DNA from 3 places in the Pseudonocardia xinjiangensis genome. Region 3 is predicted to be linked to each of the others. Evidence: riboswitches for the same ligand, from Rfam matches in the RefSeq annotation. Region 3 holds a riboswitch; each other region holds the start of a gene.
What was found. A riboswitch is a leader RNA that binds a small molecule or an ion and turns the genes downstream of it on or off. The one in region 3 is predicted to bind cobalamin.
Positions count from the first base shown of each region.

Region 1 (5,088 bases), 1.0 Mb from region 3:
TTGCCGTCGGTGCCGTGCAGGGTGGACTTCTCTACGTGGCTGGCGCCCTGTGTGCGCAGGTAGTAGGTGGTCTTGAGACCCTTGTGCCAGGCCAGGCGGTAGAGCTCGTCGAGTGCCCGGCCGCTGGGGGCGGCGAGGTAGAGGTTGAGCGACTGGGCCTGGTCGATCCACTTCTGTCGGCGCGAGGCGGCCTCCACCAGCCAGCGGGGCTCGATCTCGAAGGCGGTGGCGTAGAGCGCCTTGAGGTCGGCGGGGACCCGGTCGATCTGGCCGAGGCTGCCGTCGAAGTACTTCAGGTCGGCCACCATCACCCGGTCCCACAGCCGGTGTGCCTTGAGATCGCGCACCAGATACGGGTTGAGCACGGTGAACTCGCCGGACATGTTCGACTTCACGAACATGTTGCGGAACTGCGGCTCGATGGACTGCCCGACCCCGCAGATGTTGGAGATCGTCGCGGTGGGCGCGATCGCCATGACGTTCGAGTTGCGCATCCCGTTCACGCGAACCCGCTCCCGCAGGGCGTCCCAGTCGAGGGTGGTGGAGGTGTCGACGTCGAGGTCGTCGTCCCGGCGGGCGGCGGCCAGCAGGGCGACCGAGTCGATCGGGAGGATGCCCCGGCTCCACAGCGAGTCGTCGTAGGTGGGGTAGTGGCCGCGCTCAGCGGCCAGGTCGCTCGACGCGGCGATGGCGTGGTGGCTCAGGTGCTCCATGCTGCGGTCGGCGAACTCGACGGCGGCCTCGCTCGCGACCGGGATGCCCTGGGCGAACAGCGCGTCCTGGAAGCCCATGAGCCCGAGCCCGACCGGACGGTGCCGCAGGTTGGACCGGCGCGCCTGCGGGATCGTGTAGAAGTTGATGTCGATCACGTTGTCGAGCATCCGCACCGCGGTACGGACGGTCCGTTCGAGCTTCACCGTGTCGAGTCCGTCGGGGCCGACGTGGGCGGCCAGGTTGACCGAGCCGAGGTTGCAGACGGCGACCTCGCCGTCGTCGGCGCCTGCGCGCGTGTTCAGGGTGATCTCGGTGCACAGGTTGGACGAGTGCACCACGCCGACGTGCTGCTGCGGGGAACGCAGGTTGCACGGGTCCTTGAAGGTGATCCAGGGGTGCCCGGTCTCGAACAGCATGGTGAGCATCCGCCGCCACAGCTCGACCGCGCGGAGCCGGCGGAACACCCGGATCTCGCCGCGGTCGGCCGCGGCCTCGTACTCCCGGTAGCGGACGGCGAACGCGGTGCCGTACAGGTCGTGCAGGTCGGGAGTCTCGTCGGGGGAGAACAGGGTCCACTCGCCGTCGGCCTCGACGCGGCGGAGGAACTCGTCGGGCACCCAGTTCGCGGTGTTCATGTCGTGGGTGCGGCGCCGGTCGTCACCGGTGTTCTTGCGCATGTCGAGGAACTCCTCGACGTCGATGTGCCACGTCTCCAGGTAGGCGCAGGCCGCGCCCTTGCGCTTGCCGCCCTGGTTCACCGCGATCGCGGTGTCACCGGCGATCTTGAGGAACGGCACCACACCCTGGGACTTCCCGTTGGTGCCCTTGATGTGGGCACCGAGCCCCCGCACCGGCGTCCAGTCGTTGCCCAGGCCCCCGGAGTACTTCGCCAGCAGGGCGTTGTTCCGGTAGGCCTGGAAGATCGAGTCGAGGTCGTCGTCGACGGTCGTGAGAAAGCACGACGACAGCTGCGGGCGCGTCGTGCCGGAGTTGAACAGCGTCGGCGTGGACGTCATGAAGTCGAACGAGGACAGCAGCTCGTAGAACTCGATCGCCCGCGCTTCCCGGTCCTGTTCGTTCAGCGCGAGCCCCATCGCCACCCGCATGAAGAACGCCTGCGGCAGCTCGAAGCGCACCCCGTGCTCGTGGAGGACGTAGCGGTCGTAGAGGGTCTGGAGCCCGAGGAAGGTGAAGTCGAGGTCGCGCTCGGGCCGGATCGCGCTGGTGATCCGGTCGAGGTCGAAGGTCTGCAGGGCCGGGTCGGCGAGCTCCAGCACGACGGCTCGCTCGAGATAGCGCCGGAAGTACCCGGGGTAGCGGGCGGCCATCTCGTCCTGGCTCGCATGCTGGCGATCTCCGGACAGGTGTGACAGCGCTTCGGTGCGCAAGGTGTCGAGCAGCAGCCGGGCCGCCACGGCGGAGTAGTTCGGCTCGGACTCGACGAGGCTGCGCGCCGCCATGATCGGTGCGAGGGCGAGCTCGCCCACGGTGATGCCGTCGTAGAGGTTGCGCCGGGTCTCGCCGAGCAGCGGCTCGGCGTCGACGTCGGCGATCCCGGCGACGGCCTCGGCGACCAGGTCCTCCAAGCGTGCCCAGTCCAGGGGGCGGAGGGTGCCGTCGAGGTTGGTGACCTGCAGCGCGGGCGGGGTCGGCGGCGTCGGGGCCGTCCGGGAACGAGCGTGCTCCTCGCGGTAGAGCACGTAGTCGCGGGCCACCTTGTGGTGGCCGCCGCGCATGAGCGCCAGCTCGACCTGGTCCTGGATCTGTTCGATGTGGAGCGTCGCCACGCTGCCCGGGTCGGTGTGGCGCAGCAGTGCCTGCTGCACCTGCGCGGTGAGCTCCTCGACCAGGTGGTGCAACCGCGACGAGCTCGCGGTGTCGCTCCCCTCGACGGCGAGGAAGGCCTTGGACATCGCCACCGAGATCTTGGTGGCGTCGAATGCCGACACGGTGCCGTCGCGGCGGACGACCCGCACGTCTGTGGTGGGCGGGGCAGGGGTTGTCGTGGTGGTGGCCGGTGGGGTCACTGCTCTCCTCGTGAGCTCGACGACCGAGCCCGAGGCCACGAGGGAGACGCATCCCGGTGCGGACGGGGCGTACCCGGACAGGGCACGGCGACATCCGCCCCGGGTCCGTCCCGCGCGGACCCCGGACAGCGCGCACCGGTGGTGCGCGCGCCGATGGCAGGTCTTCGGACTCGCGGGCGTGCACCTGCCGGTGCTCCTACTGGCCGTCGCTTCCCAGGTGTGGCGCACCCAGTGCTCGATGACGGCGGTCGTTCCCACTCACCGCTGCGGGGCAGTCCCGGACTCCCACCGGATTCCCTCTCGCCCCCTCTCCACCCTGGCGGCTGGAGAGGAACCATCAGCGGCGCTGACCCTACATGTAGTGGTGCGAAGGGCGTTGGACCCCTACCTGTCGGGAGTGTCGTCACGGAACGTCCCCGTGACCGCGCCGAGCGTGTCGAGGTCCAGGATGGCGTTCGAGGCGAGCTGTAGAGCGTCCACGGCGCGTGCGGCTCCGACTGAGATCATCGGCGCGTGCGGGGGAGGCTTCTGGGACGGCATCGCGACTTCCGGCTGTTCTGGGTGGGGGAGACGGCCAGCCTCATCGGGAGCGCGATCTCGACGGTCGCGCTGCCCCTGGTCGCGGTCGAGCAGCTCGGGGCGGGTCCGTTCGCCGTGGGTGTCATCACGGCGGCGGTGTGGTTGCCGTGGTTGCTGGTCGGGCTGCCTGCCGGGGTGTGGGTCGACCGCGTGATCCGTCGCCCGGTGATGCTCGGCGCCGACGTTGTCTCGATGGCGGCCTTCGCCAGTGTCCCGATCGCAGCCTGGCTCGGGGTGCTGAGCCTGGTGCAGATGGTGGTCGTCGCGCTGGTCTCGGGGGCTGCCCGCGTCGCGTTCGAGACCGCCTACGAGGCCTACCTGCCCTCGTTGCTCGACCCGGCCGACCTGTCCGAGGGCAACGCGGCGCTGCAGACCAGCAGCGCGTCCTCGCTCGTGGTGGGCCCGTCCATCGCCGGTGGACTCGCTGCTGCTGTCGGCGCGGTCGCCGGCCTGCTGGTCGACGCGGCGACGTTCGTGTTCTCGGCGGTCTGCCTGCTGCTGATCCGGTTTCGAGAGCCCCCGGTCGAGCAGCGACCCCGGGCCGGGGGAGTCGCCGGCCTGGCAGCGGAGGTCGGCGAGGGTCTGCGGTTCGTGTTCGGCGACCCGTATCTGCGCGCGCTCACGTTGTTCGGGGCGTCGTTGAACATGACGTACATGGTCTACGCGGCCATCCAGGTGGTGTTCCTGCTCGACGAGGTCCGCGTCGGCCCGGGGATCGTCGGGGTCCTCGTCGCGATCGCCGGTGTCGGCGGGGTCGCAGGCGCACTGGTCGCCGGGGTGATCTCACGACGCGTCGGGACCGCGCGCGGCATGCTGATCATCGAGGTCGTCAGCGCTCTGGCCGGCCTGATGATCCCGCTGGCCCAGCGCGGACCTCTGCTCGCGCTGTTCGTCGTCGGGAGCTTCGTCAACGGCGCCGGGGTCGTCGCGGTCAACGTCATCAAGTCCGCGTGGCGTCAGGCGTACTGCCCACGGCACCTGCTCGGGCGTGCGGTGTCGGCCATGCAGCTGCTCAACTACGGCGCCATCCCGATCGGTGCACTGGGTGGTGGCGCGCTCGGCGCTGCACTGGGAACGCGCCCGACCGTCTGGATCTCGTCCGTCGGCCTGGCCGCCAGCATCGGGTTCCTGCTCGCGGGCCCGATCCGCCGCGACCGGGACCTTCCCACCGCCGCTCCGGCCGCGAGGTAGCCGGTCGCGCTCCTCAGGCGGCCAGGCCCGCGGTGACGAAGGCCAGCAGCTCCTTCAGCTCGGCGCTCTCATCGAGCGACTCCAGCCGCACCACGCCCACCGTGTACGCGATGACCGTGCCGATCAGCATGCCGAGGCGCAGGCGCAGGATGTCGCGCGGGAGGTCCGGCAGCACCGGCGCGAGGGCGTCGAGCATGCGCTCGATCCCCGGCTCGAGCGCGCTGCCGCCGGACGTGCGTAGCTGGTCCTCGTCCTGCGGGAGGCGCACCAGCAGCTCCCCGAACTGCGAGCCCAGGCGCTGGTGCAGGGTCATCAACGGCTCCACGAAGGCCTCGACCAGCTCGGCCACAGTGGGGTGGCCCGCCGCGACCAGCGTGTCGATCCGGCTGATCCGTTCCTCGGTCACCGGCCGGAGCAGGCGCCGCAGCAGCGCCCGCAGCAGCGCGTCCTTCCCGCCGAAGACGTAGTTCACGGCCGCGACGTTCACGCCCGCCTCGGCCGTCACCCGGCGCACCGACAGCCCGGGCAGCCCCTCGGCCAGCAGGACGCGCTCCGCAGCGTCCAGCAGCACGTCGCC
Region 1 is NZ_CP192009.1:3,163,336-3,168,423, forward strand. Features, by position in the region: gene ACQPZA_RS14995 (ribonucleoside-diphosphate reductase subunit alpha) at 1-2,741, opposite strand, end outside; cobalamin riboswitch at 2,880-3,096, opposite strand; gene ACQPZA_RS15000 (MFS transporter) at 3,255-4,511, shown strand; gene ACQPZA_RS15005 (TetR family transcriptional regulator) at 4,525-5,088, opposite strand, start outside.
Region 1: it holds a riboswitch for cobalamin, as region 3 does, so the genes downstream of both, ACQPZA_RS14995 (ribonucleoside-diphosphate reductase subunit alpha) here and cobN (cobaltochelatase subunit CobN) in region 3, are expected to answer to the same signal.

Region 2 (5,088 bases), 980 kb from region 3:
ACGAGCGAGGCGGACAGCAGGAGCACGGTCACCATGGCGCCCGTGCCGATCGCCCGGACCCTGGTCGGGTAGAGCTCTGTCGCCCAGACGAAGGTCGTGGTGTTGAGCAGGATGAACATCAGCTGCAGCAGGGCGCCGAGCACGAGCACGACGGGCGACAGGGCGAACGCGACCGCGACGACGACCGCAACGACCGAGCCGTAGCCGAGCACCACCCGGCGCTTGAACCAGTAGCCGAAGATGCTCGCCAGCACGGCGCCCACCAGACCACCGACGTTGATGATCATGGTGTAGACGAGCGAGGTGGACACGTCCAGCCCCCGCGCGACCAGCACGGTCGGCATGAACACCGTGACGGTCACCTGAGCGCCGAAGGTCATCGCCGACACCACCCAGAGCACCACCGTGTTGCGGGCCAGCCGGCCCCGGAACACCTCCGCGAGCCGCACCCGCTGCCGAGGCAGCCGCGCGCCCTCCACCGCGTCGATGTAGCGGGTGGTGGGCATGCCGGGTCGCCGGCGCAGCCGGTTCGCGGCCAGCCGGGTCAACACCGTGTTGGCCTCGTCGACCCGGCCGTCGACCAGCAGGTAGCGCGGCGACTCCGGGAGGAACCAGCGGTAGGCGAACACCAGGAGCGCGGGGATCGCTAGTACGCCGAACAGCCAGCGCCAGGCCACCGTGGGCCCGCCGAGGGCCGTCTCCAGCGGGCCGAGCATGAGGGCGCCCAGCGCGGACGAGGCGAAGATGCCGAGACCGCCGCCCGCGACGTTCACCGTGGCCACGGCGGCGCCCCGGAACTTCGTGGGCATCAGTTCCGCGACGAGGGTGATCCCGGTGCTCAGCTCACCGCCGAGGCCGATCCCCACGACGAACCGGGCGACGAGCAACCACACGAAGCTCGGGGAGAACGCGGCGGCCAGTGCGCCCACGGTGTACAGCGCGAGGGTGTACATCATGGTGATGCGCCGCCCGTAGCGGTCCCCGGTGACACCGGCGATCAGGGATCCGATCGCCATACCGGCGAACGTCACCGTGGTCAGCAGCCCCACCTGGGCGTTGGACAGCGACCACTGCCTGGCGATCAGCGGCGCGGCCAGGCCGACGTCGTACTCCTCGATCGCGTTGACCAGGGTGCCGGCTGCCACCAGGACCAGGATGAGCACGTGCGCCCGCCGGAACGGGATGCGATCGAGTGCCGAGGCGAGCTCGTGGCCGGCGCGGTCTCTGAGCTGTTCGAGATGCTCCGACGACGCCGGGTTCGGCATGGTTGCTCCGGATGGGCGAGTACGTTTCCCGGGATCGGCACGGCGTCGAGCGCTCGTCCGCCGGTCCGATCGTGATCGATCGCCGCTGAGGGCCGGCCGGTGGGTCGTTCGCCCTGATCAGGCGCGGTAGGAATCCGGCTGCGGCCAGCGGATCGTACATCGCGGCCCCGGCTGCCGGGCGCGGGAACGTGCTGCTGATCGTGGTTACGGGGTCCGTCCACGGCGGACTGGCCGGGAGCGACCAGTGGGCCGGCCGGTGCTGCTCCGCGCTCGTGGGACGTCGGCGTCGGGACCTTCGGCGTGGTACGCGCGGTGCACGATGTCCCACAGCAGCTGGACCGCGATGGTGACGACGGTCGCGGTGGTGTCCGGGGCGCAGGCGAGCGGGTCGGAGCTCTGCACGGGGTCGGTGCCCTCAGGTGCCGGGGGGCGCGACGACAGGGCTTCCTCGATCCGGGTCGCTCGTGGGACGTCATTGCGGTCGGAGGTCATGAAGGCACCATTCGGTCGGGTGGACGGCTGGAGGGGCTGCCGGCGGGCGACCGCGGCGGTGATGCGGCGGGCATCGGTGCCCACCGCTCACACAGCCTCGCGCTGTGGGGACGCCGGTCGCATCGGTGAAGGCCCCGGTACGGGCCCTGGCCGGCGCGGCCGACCGTCGCTCAACGATGGTCGATCTACAGGAGACGTCAGGGTGTCACGGTGTCGGACCACAAATCTGATGGTGGACTTTTGTGATCTCGCCACTAAGGTCGGGGACGCCGACGGTTCGGACGGGTCACCGTCCGAGGCAAGAGGGAACCCGGTGAGAGTCCGGGACTGCCCCCGCAGCGGTGAGTGGGAACGACCGCCGTCACGAAGCACTGGGCGCGAGCGTCTGGGAAGCGACGGCCAGTAGGAGCACCAGGTCGGTGCGTGCCCGCGAGTCCGAAGACCTGCCGCCGGCACGCGCACCGCCTGGTGCGCGTCGACCGCGCTCGCGAGGAGAGAGCAGTGTCAGAAGTACAGTCCCCTGGATCCACCGTGCTCGGGTATCCGCGGATCGGTCCGCGCCGGGAGCTCAAGCGTGCCGTCGAGCGCTACTGGTCCGGAGCGTCCTCGGCCGAGGAGCTGCAGTCCGTGGCGGCGGCCCTGCGCCGCGACACCTGGGCGGAGCTCGCCGGCTCGGGGCTCGACTCGGTGCCGTCGAACACCTTCTCCTTCTACGACCAGGTGCTCGACGTGGCTCGGGTCGTCGGCGCGGTGCCCGAGCGGTTCACCGCACTCGGCCTGACCCCGCTCGACGAGATGTTCGCGATGGCCCGCGGGCATGACGGCGTGCCGGCTCTGGAGCTGACGAAGTTCTTCGACACCAACTACCACTACCTGGTGCCCGAGCTGGGGCCCGGTAGCCGCTTCGCGCTCGCCGACCGCAAGCCGCTCGACGAGTTCACCGAGGCGCTCGCGCAGGGAGTCCTGACGCGGCCGACGATCATCGGTCCGGCCACGTTCCTCCTGCTCGCCAAGCCGGCGCCGGGCGCACCCGCCGGCTTCGTCCCGCTCGACCTGCTCGAGCCGCTCCTGGACGTGTACGTGCAGGTGCTGGCCGAGCTGGCCGCCGCCGGTGCGGAGTGGGTGCAGCTGGACGAGCCGGCGTTCGTCGCCGACCGCAGCCCGGCGGAGATCGACGCGCTCGGACGGGCGTACCGGAGGCTCGGTGAGCCGGCCGACCGGCCGCGGATCCTGGTCGCGAGCTACTTCGGCGACCTCGGCCCGGCTCTGCCGGTGCTGGCCGGGACGCCGGTGGAAGCGCTGGCTCTCGACCTCGTCGCCGGCCGGGCCGACACCGCGGCGGCCGTGCCCGCGTTGCGCGACAAGACCGTGCTCGCCGGGGTCGTCGAGGGCCGCAACGTCTGGCGCACCGACCTGGACGCGGCGCTGGCCACCGCCGCCACGCTGCTCGGCACGGCGGGACGGGTCGAGATCGCCACGTCGTGCTCGTTGCTGCACGTGCCCTACGACCTCGACGCCGAGCCGGCGCTGGCGCCGGACCTGCGGGCACGGCTGGCGTTCGCCCGGCAGAAGGTCCGCGAGGTCGTGCTGCTCTCCCGCGCACTGCACCAGGGCCGCGACGCCGTGGCAGGCGAGTTCGCCGAGACAGGGGGAGCGGCGGTTCCCGCGCAGCGCGACGAGCGGGTCCGGGCCCGGCTCGATGCCCTGGGCGCCGGCCACTATCGGCGCGGCAGCGCGGAACGACGCGTGTCCGCCCAGCGCGCGCACCTGGGCCTGCCCCCGCTGCCGACGACGACGATCGGCTCGTTCCCGCAGACCGGCGCGATCCGGGCCGACCGGGCGGCGCACCGGGCCGGCCGGCTCGACGACGCCGAGTACGTCGAGCGGATGCGGGCCGAGATCGCCAGGGTGGTGCGCCTGCAGGAGGACATCGGGCTCGATGTGCTCGTGCACGGGGAGCCCGAGCGCAACGACATGGTGCAGTACTTCGCCGAGCACCTCGCCGGGTTCGCCACCACCGACCTGGGCTGGGTGCAGTCCTACGGAAGCCGCTGCGTGCGGCCCCCGATCCTGCACGGCGACGTCAGCCGCCCCGAGCCGATCACCGTCGGCTGGTCGACCTACGCGCAGTCGCTCACCGCGAAGCCGGTCAAGGCGATGCTGACCGGCCCGGTCACGATCCTGGCCTGGTCGTTCGTGCGTACCGACCAGCCGCTCGGCGAGACCGCCCGGCAGGTCGGGCTGGCGCTGCGCGACGAGGTGCGCGACCTGGAGGCCGCCGGGCTGCGGATCATCCAGGTGGACGAGCCGGCGCTGCGGGAGCTGCTGCCGCTGCGCGCGGCCGACCGGCCCGCCTACGTGGACTGGGCGGTCGACGCGTTCCGGCTGGTCACCGGGGGAGTGGCCGACTCCACCCAGGTGCACACGCACTTGTGCTACTCGGAGTTCGCCGAGGTCGTCGGCGCGATCGACGGACTCGACGCCGACGTCACCACGGTCGAGGCGGCCCGGTCGAAGATGGAGGTGCTCGCCCAGATCGGTCCCGGGGTGCCGCGCGGCCTGGGCCCCGGCGTCTACGACGTGCACTCCCCGCAGGTGCCCGACGTCGCCGAGATCGAGGCACTCCTGCACACGGCGCAGCACTGGGTCGGGCCCGAGCGGCTGTGGGTCAACCCGGACTGCGGCCTGAAGACCCGCGGTGAGGAGGAGACGGTGGCGGCGCTGCGCAACCTCGTGTCAGCAGCCACCGCTGCTCGCAGGAGCTGACTCTCCTGCCGCGTGGGAGAGGGGCGCCGGGCGGACCGCCGCCCCTCTCCCGCGCGTCCGAACCCGGCCGCCGAGCCGGAGGCTGTTGGTGACGACGAGGACGGAGCTGGCGGCCATGGCCGCTCCCGCGAGCATCGGGTGCAGCATCCCCGCGGCCGCGACGGGCAGGGCGAGGATGTTGTAGCCGAAGGCCCAGGTGAGGTTGGCCTTGATGACCGTGAGGGTGCGGCGGGAGATCGTGACGGCGTCGACGGCCGCGGTGAGGTCGGCGCGGACGAGCGTGATGTCGGCGGCGGAGATCGCGATGTCGGTGCCGGTGCCCATGGCGATACCGAGGTCGGCCTGGGCCAGCGCGGCGGCGTCGTTGATGCCGTCGCCGACCATCGCGACCACCCGGCCTTCTGCCTGCAGCCGGGCGATGTGGTCGACCTTGTCCGTCGGAAGTGCGTCGGCCAGGACGGTGGTGATCCCGACCGTGTCGGCGACCGCCCGAGCGGCGCCCACGCCGTCGCCGGTGAGGAGCACCGGTTCGAGCCCGAGCCGGCGCAGCTCGGCGATCGCGTCG
Region 2 is NZ_CP192009.1:3,152,001-3,157,088, forward strand. Features, by position in the region: gene ACQPZA_RS14950 (MFS transporter) at 1-1,265, opposite strand, end outside; gene ACQPZA_RS14955 (hypothetical protein) at 1,470-1,757, opposite strand; cobalamin riboswitch at 2,014-2,222, shown strand; gene metE (5-methyltetrahydropteroyltriglutamate--homocysteine S-methyltransferase) at 2,259-4,523, shown strand; gene ACQPZA_RS14965 (heavy metal translocating P-type ATPase) at 4,494-5,088, opposite strand, start outside.
Region 2: it holds a riboswitch for cobalamin, as region 3 does, so the genes downstream of both, metE (5-methyltetrahydropteroyltriglutamate--homocysteine S-methyltransferase) here and cobN (cobaltochelatase subunit CobN) in region 3, are expected to answer to the same signal.

Region 3 (5,088 bases):
GGAGTAGAAGTTGCGCCCGGTCGGGAGCACGTTGACCAGGCCGCGGGTCGGCGAGCCCGACGGCCCGGCGGGCACGTACCCGCCGTCGAGGGCGTGCAGCACGCCGGCGATCTCGTCGGTGGTGCGGTTCAGCCGCGGCACGACCTCGGCGCAGCCGAACTGCAGCACCGCCACCACGTCGGGGATCTCCTCCCCCAGCAGATCGGCGCACACCTGCGCCGCGCCGCTCCAGCCCCGGCCCTGCACCTCCGTGACGAGCGCGCGAGCGACGCCCTCCAGCACGTCGACGAGATCGGCCCCGGTGACGGCCGGCCCCCCGGCGAGCCCGACGAGCCGCTCCAGCGGGGTGCCCCCCGTTGCAGCCCCCGGTGCAGCCCCCGTTGCAGCCCCCGTTGCAGCAAAGCCACTTTCATGCAACGAGGTTGCGTCAAAGTGGCTTTGCTGCAACCGCTCACCCGGAGCCGCGAGAAGGGACTGCTCGTCCATGCCCGCCCACGCCGCCAGCGCGGCGCGGAGGCCGGGCAGCGCCCGCTTCCCGCCCCAGACCTGTGTGGCGCGCAGGATCGACAGCACCAGGTTGACCTGGGCCTCGCCGGCAGGCACCCCACCCAGCACGTGCAGGCCGTCGCGGATCTGGACGTCCTTGACCTCGCACAGGTACCCGTCGATGTGCAGGACGAAGTCGTCGAACTCCTGCTCGCCGGGCGCGTCGTCGACGTGCAGGTCGTGGTGCAGCTGTGCGGTGGTGACGACCTCCCAGATCCGCGCGCGCAGCGCCGGGAGCTTCGCGGGGTCCATCGCGGCGACGGTGGCGTACTCGTCGAGCAGTTGTTCGAGCTTCGCCATCTCGCCGTAGGTGTCGGCGCGCGCCATCGGCGGCACCAGGTGGTCGACGACCACGGCGTGGCCGCGGCGCTTGGCCTGCGTGCCCTCGCCCGGGTCGTTGACGATGAACGGGTAGACCAGCGGCAGCTCGCCGAGCACGGCGTCCGGGGCGCACTCCGCCGACAGCCCGAGCCCCTTGCCCGGCAGCCACTCCAGCGTGCCGTGCTTGCCGAGGTGGATCACGGCGTCCGCGCCGAACTCGTGGTCGAGCCAGCGGTACGCCGCCAGGTAGTGGTGCGACGGCGGCAGGTCGGGGTCGTGGTAGATCGCCACCGGGTTCTCCCCGAACCCGCGCGGCGGCTGGATCATCAGCACCACGTTGCCGAACTGCAGGGACGCGAGCACGACGTCGGTTCCGTCGACGTAGAGCGACCCCGGCGGCTCGCCCCAGTGCTCCCGGATCCCGTCGGTCAGCGCGGACGGCAGCGCGTCGAACCAGCGGCGGTAGTGCTCCAGCCGCACCCGTGACGGGGCGGCGGCGAGCTGGTCCTCGGTGAGCCACTCCACGTCGTGGCCACCGGCGGCGATCAGCGTGTGGATCAGCTCGTCGGAGTCCTCCGGGAAGTCCCCCACCGCGTAGCCGGCGTCCCGCAGCGCGCGCAGCAGCACCACCGCGGACGCCGGGGTGTCCAGCCCGACCGCGTTGCCGACGCGGGCGTGCTTGGTCGGGTAGCTCGACAGCACCACGGCGAGCTTCCGCTCGGCGACGGGCGTGGCCCGCAGCCGGGCGTGGCGGACGGCAAGCCCGGCCAGCCGGGCCGCGCGCTCGGGGTCGGCCCGGTACACGGGGATGTCGTCGCCCGCGTCGACCTCCTTGAACGAGAACGGCACCGTGATCAGCCGGCCGTCGAACTCCGGGATCGCCACCTGCATCGCGGCGTCCATGGGCGAGAGCGCGGCGTCCGAGTCGGCCCAGGTGGCCCGCGACGTGGTCAGGCAGAGCCCCTGCAGCACCGGCACGTCCAGCGCGGCGAGCGCGCCCGCGTCCCAGGAGTCCTCCTCGCCGCCCGCCACGGCGTCGCTCGCGCGGGTGCCCCCCGCGGCGAGGACGGTGGCGACCAGCGCGTCGGCCCGGCCCAGGAGCTCCATCAGGCCGTCCGCCCCGGCGGACGGGACACCGCGCAGCGACCCGCAGAACACCGGCAGCGCGTTGGCGTCCCGCGCCTCGATCGCGTCGCAGAGCGTGTCGACGAACGCGGTGTTTCCCGACAGCTCGTGCGCCCGGTAGAAGACCACCGCAACCGTCGGACGGCCGGGGACCTGCTCGCGCTCGCCGTGCACCCCGAAGTCGGGGGCGGGTGCGGGCGGGGCGAACCCCTCGCCGGTCAGCAGCACCGTGTCGGACAGGAACCGGTGCAGCTCGCGGAGGTTGTCCCGCCCGCCGGCGGCGAGATAGGCCAGCGCCTCCGACGTCACACCGGCCGGCACCGTCGAGGCGGCCATCAGCTCCGCGTCGGGCGCGGCCTCCCCGCCCAGCAGCACGACGGGACGCCCGGACGCCACGAGCGCGTCGACCCCCTCCGGCCAGGCGCGGCGCCCGCCGAGCAGCCGCAGCACGACCACGTCGACGCCGTCGAGCAGCGCGGCCAGGCCGGCGGGCTCGACGCGTGCCGGGTTGGCCGTGCGGTAGAGGGCCCCCGAGCTGCGGGCGGCCAGCAGTTCGGTGTCGGCGGTGGACAACAGCAGGACGGTGCTCGGAGCCCCGTCGGCGGCGGACCCCTCCGGGCCGGCAGTGGCGGAGGCAGCGCGCGTCATCAGCGTTCCTTCCGAGGGTCCGCGCCCTCTACTCGGTGGGAGGTGCGACGGCAGCGAGTGTCTGGCTCCCAGGCCCGCGCGTGCCGGCCCGGTGACAGTGGCGGGACCGCGCCGGACTCACACCGGCTTCCTCCACTGACGTCGGGGAGCACTGGAACACATCGGGAGGTCACGGGTCAACGCGGCGTGAGGATGCCGACGCCCCCACGATCATCCCTAGACTGCGCCGATGATCTCTGACGTGCCAGAACCCGGCATCCCGGGGCTGGCCCGTCCCGAGGTGGTCGGCCAGGGCGGGTACGGCACCGTCTACGCCGCCGAGGAGCCGGAGTTCGGCCGCCGGGTCGCCGTGAAGGTGCTGCACGAGCGGCTCGACGGCGACGGTGTGCGGCGCGCGTTCGTCCGCGAGTGCCAGGCGATGGGGGCGCTGTCCGGGCACCCCCACATCGTCACGGTGCACCGCAGCGGCACCACCGCCCGCGGCGAGCCCTACATCGTGATGGACCTGATGTCGGCGGGGTCGCTCGCCGACCGGATCCGCCGGGACGGGCCGCTGCCGTGGGCCGAGGTCCTGGACGTCGCGGTCACGGTGGCCGGAGCGCTGGAGACGGCGCACCGCGCCGGCATCCTGCACCTGGACCTCAAACCGGCCAACGTGCTCGTCTCCCGCTACGGCGAGCCGAAGCTCGGGGACTTCGGCATCTCGCGCCTGCCTGGCGTCACCGAGACCACGGCCGTCGGCCGGATCCGCGCGAGCGCGGCCTACGCGTCGCCGGAGCGGCTGCTGGAGGGGCACGCCACCCCCGCCGCCGACCTCTACGGGCTCGGCGCCACGATGTTCGCGCTGCTCACCGGCCGTCCGGCGTTCGTCACCGACACCGAGGAGCTGTTCGCCACGGTCGCGCGGATCGCCCGGGACCCGGTGCCCGACCTGCGCCCGGCAGGGGTGCCCGACGCGGTGTGCCGGGTGGTGGAGCGGCTGATGGCGAAGGCGCCGGGCGACCGGTTCGCCTCCGCCGCCGAGGCCGCCGAGGCCCTGCAGGGCGCGCAGCGCGCCACGGGACAGCCGGTCACCCGGGCCGTCGTCGATGGCCCGGCCGCCGGCGGGCCCGGCACCACCGCGACGGTGTACGTCCCGCGCCTGCCTCCCCCCGCCGTCCCGGCCCCGCAGTTCGCACCGCCGCCCGCGCTGGTGCCGCCCCGGCGCGGGCGCCGTCCACTGGTCGTGGCCACGGTCGCCGCGGTGCTGGTGGCCGCGCTCGCCACGATCGCGTTCCTGCAGCTCGTCGACCGTCCACGGTCGGTGAGCGCCGCACCGAGCGAACCCGCAGCCGCCACCGGCACGTCGGGCGCCGCGCTCCCGCGCGAGCACCTGGTCGATGTGGCGCCGGGGGTGGCGCACCCCGCGCTGGAGGAGGCCCGCACCGTGATCGACGAGTACGTCGCGGGGATCAACGAGAACCGCTACGCCGACGCGTTCGCCCTCCTGCACCCCGACTCCGACATCGCCAGCAGCGGGCTGGAGGTGTGGGCGAAGGGGCAGGCCACCACGGTCATCCACAACCCCGTGCTGACGGCGGTGCGCGACGACGACGCGGACGGGCTCGAGGTGGACGTGGCGTTCACCAGCACCCAGTCCGCCGAGCTGGGCCCGGGCGGCCAGACCTGCACGAACTGGCAGCTCACCTACCGCCTGGCCGGCCCCGCCCCTGGCCTGCTGATCCGCGGGGCGCGCACGATCGCCCCGCCGCAGGCCTGCTGAGAGGGTTCAGGCCTGCGCCGCGCGCGCCCGCGCGGCGTCGGCCACCGCGCGGGCGCTTGCCAGCGCGTCGTCGGGCGGGTCGTTCGCCGCCACCAGCTCGGCGGCGGTGGCCGCGGCCGCCGCCGCGAGGTGGATCGCCGCCACCGCGTCGCCGTGCAGGTTCGGGTTGCCGTCACGGGCGATCCCCGCGGCCAGGTCGGCCACCGCGCCCGCGATCTCCCCGATCTCCGCGGGCACGCCCACAGCGTCGCGCCGGGCGACGGTCACGGCATCGGCTCGGGAGGGGTCGTCGCGCGGGAGGCGCACCGCCGCCAGGTACGCCCGGTACGCCGCGGCGTCGGCATCGGCGAGCAGGGCGGCGCGGGCGCGCAGGGCGTCGGCCTCCTGCGCGGCGGAACCGTCGCCGAACCGCGCCGCCATCCCGGTGAGCGCGGCGGCCAGCGCGGCGGCGAGTGCGGCAGCCCCACCGCCGCCCGGGGCGGAGGTGCGGGCGGCCACCGCGTCGAGCAGCTCACGCACGGTGAGATCGAGCAGCGACTCCTCGTCCGGCACGGGTCTCCCTCTCTCAGCCGGTGACCGGCTCGTGGGCCAGCCCGGCGACCGGTCCCACGACGATCACCGCGGGCGGGCTGATCCCCTGCTCGCGCACGGCGTCGGCCACCGTGGCGAGGGTGGCGCGCAGCGAA
Region 3 is NZ_CP192009.1:2,167,856-2,172,943, reverse strand. Features, by position in the region: gene cobN (cobaltochelatase subunit CobN) at 1-2,640, opposite strand, end outside; cobalamin riboswitch at 2,676-2,795, opposite strand; gene ACQPZA_RS10275 (serine/threonine-protein kinase) at 2,870-4,402, shown strand; gene ACQPZA_RS10270 (cyclodeaminase/cyclohydrolase family protein) at 4,409-4,954, opposite strand; gene cobA (uroporphyrinogen-III C-methyltransferase) at 4,968-5,088, opposite strand, start outside.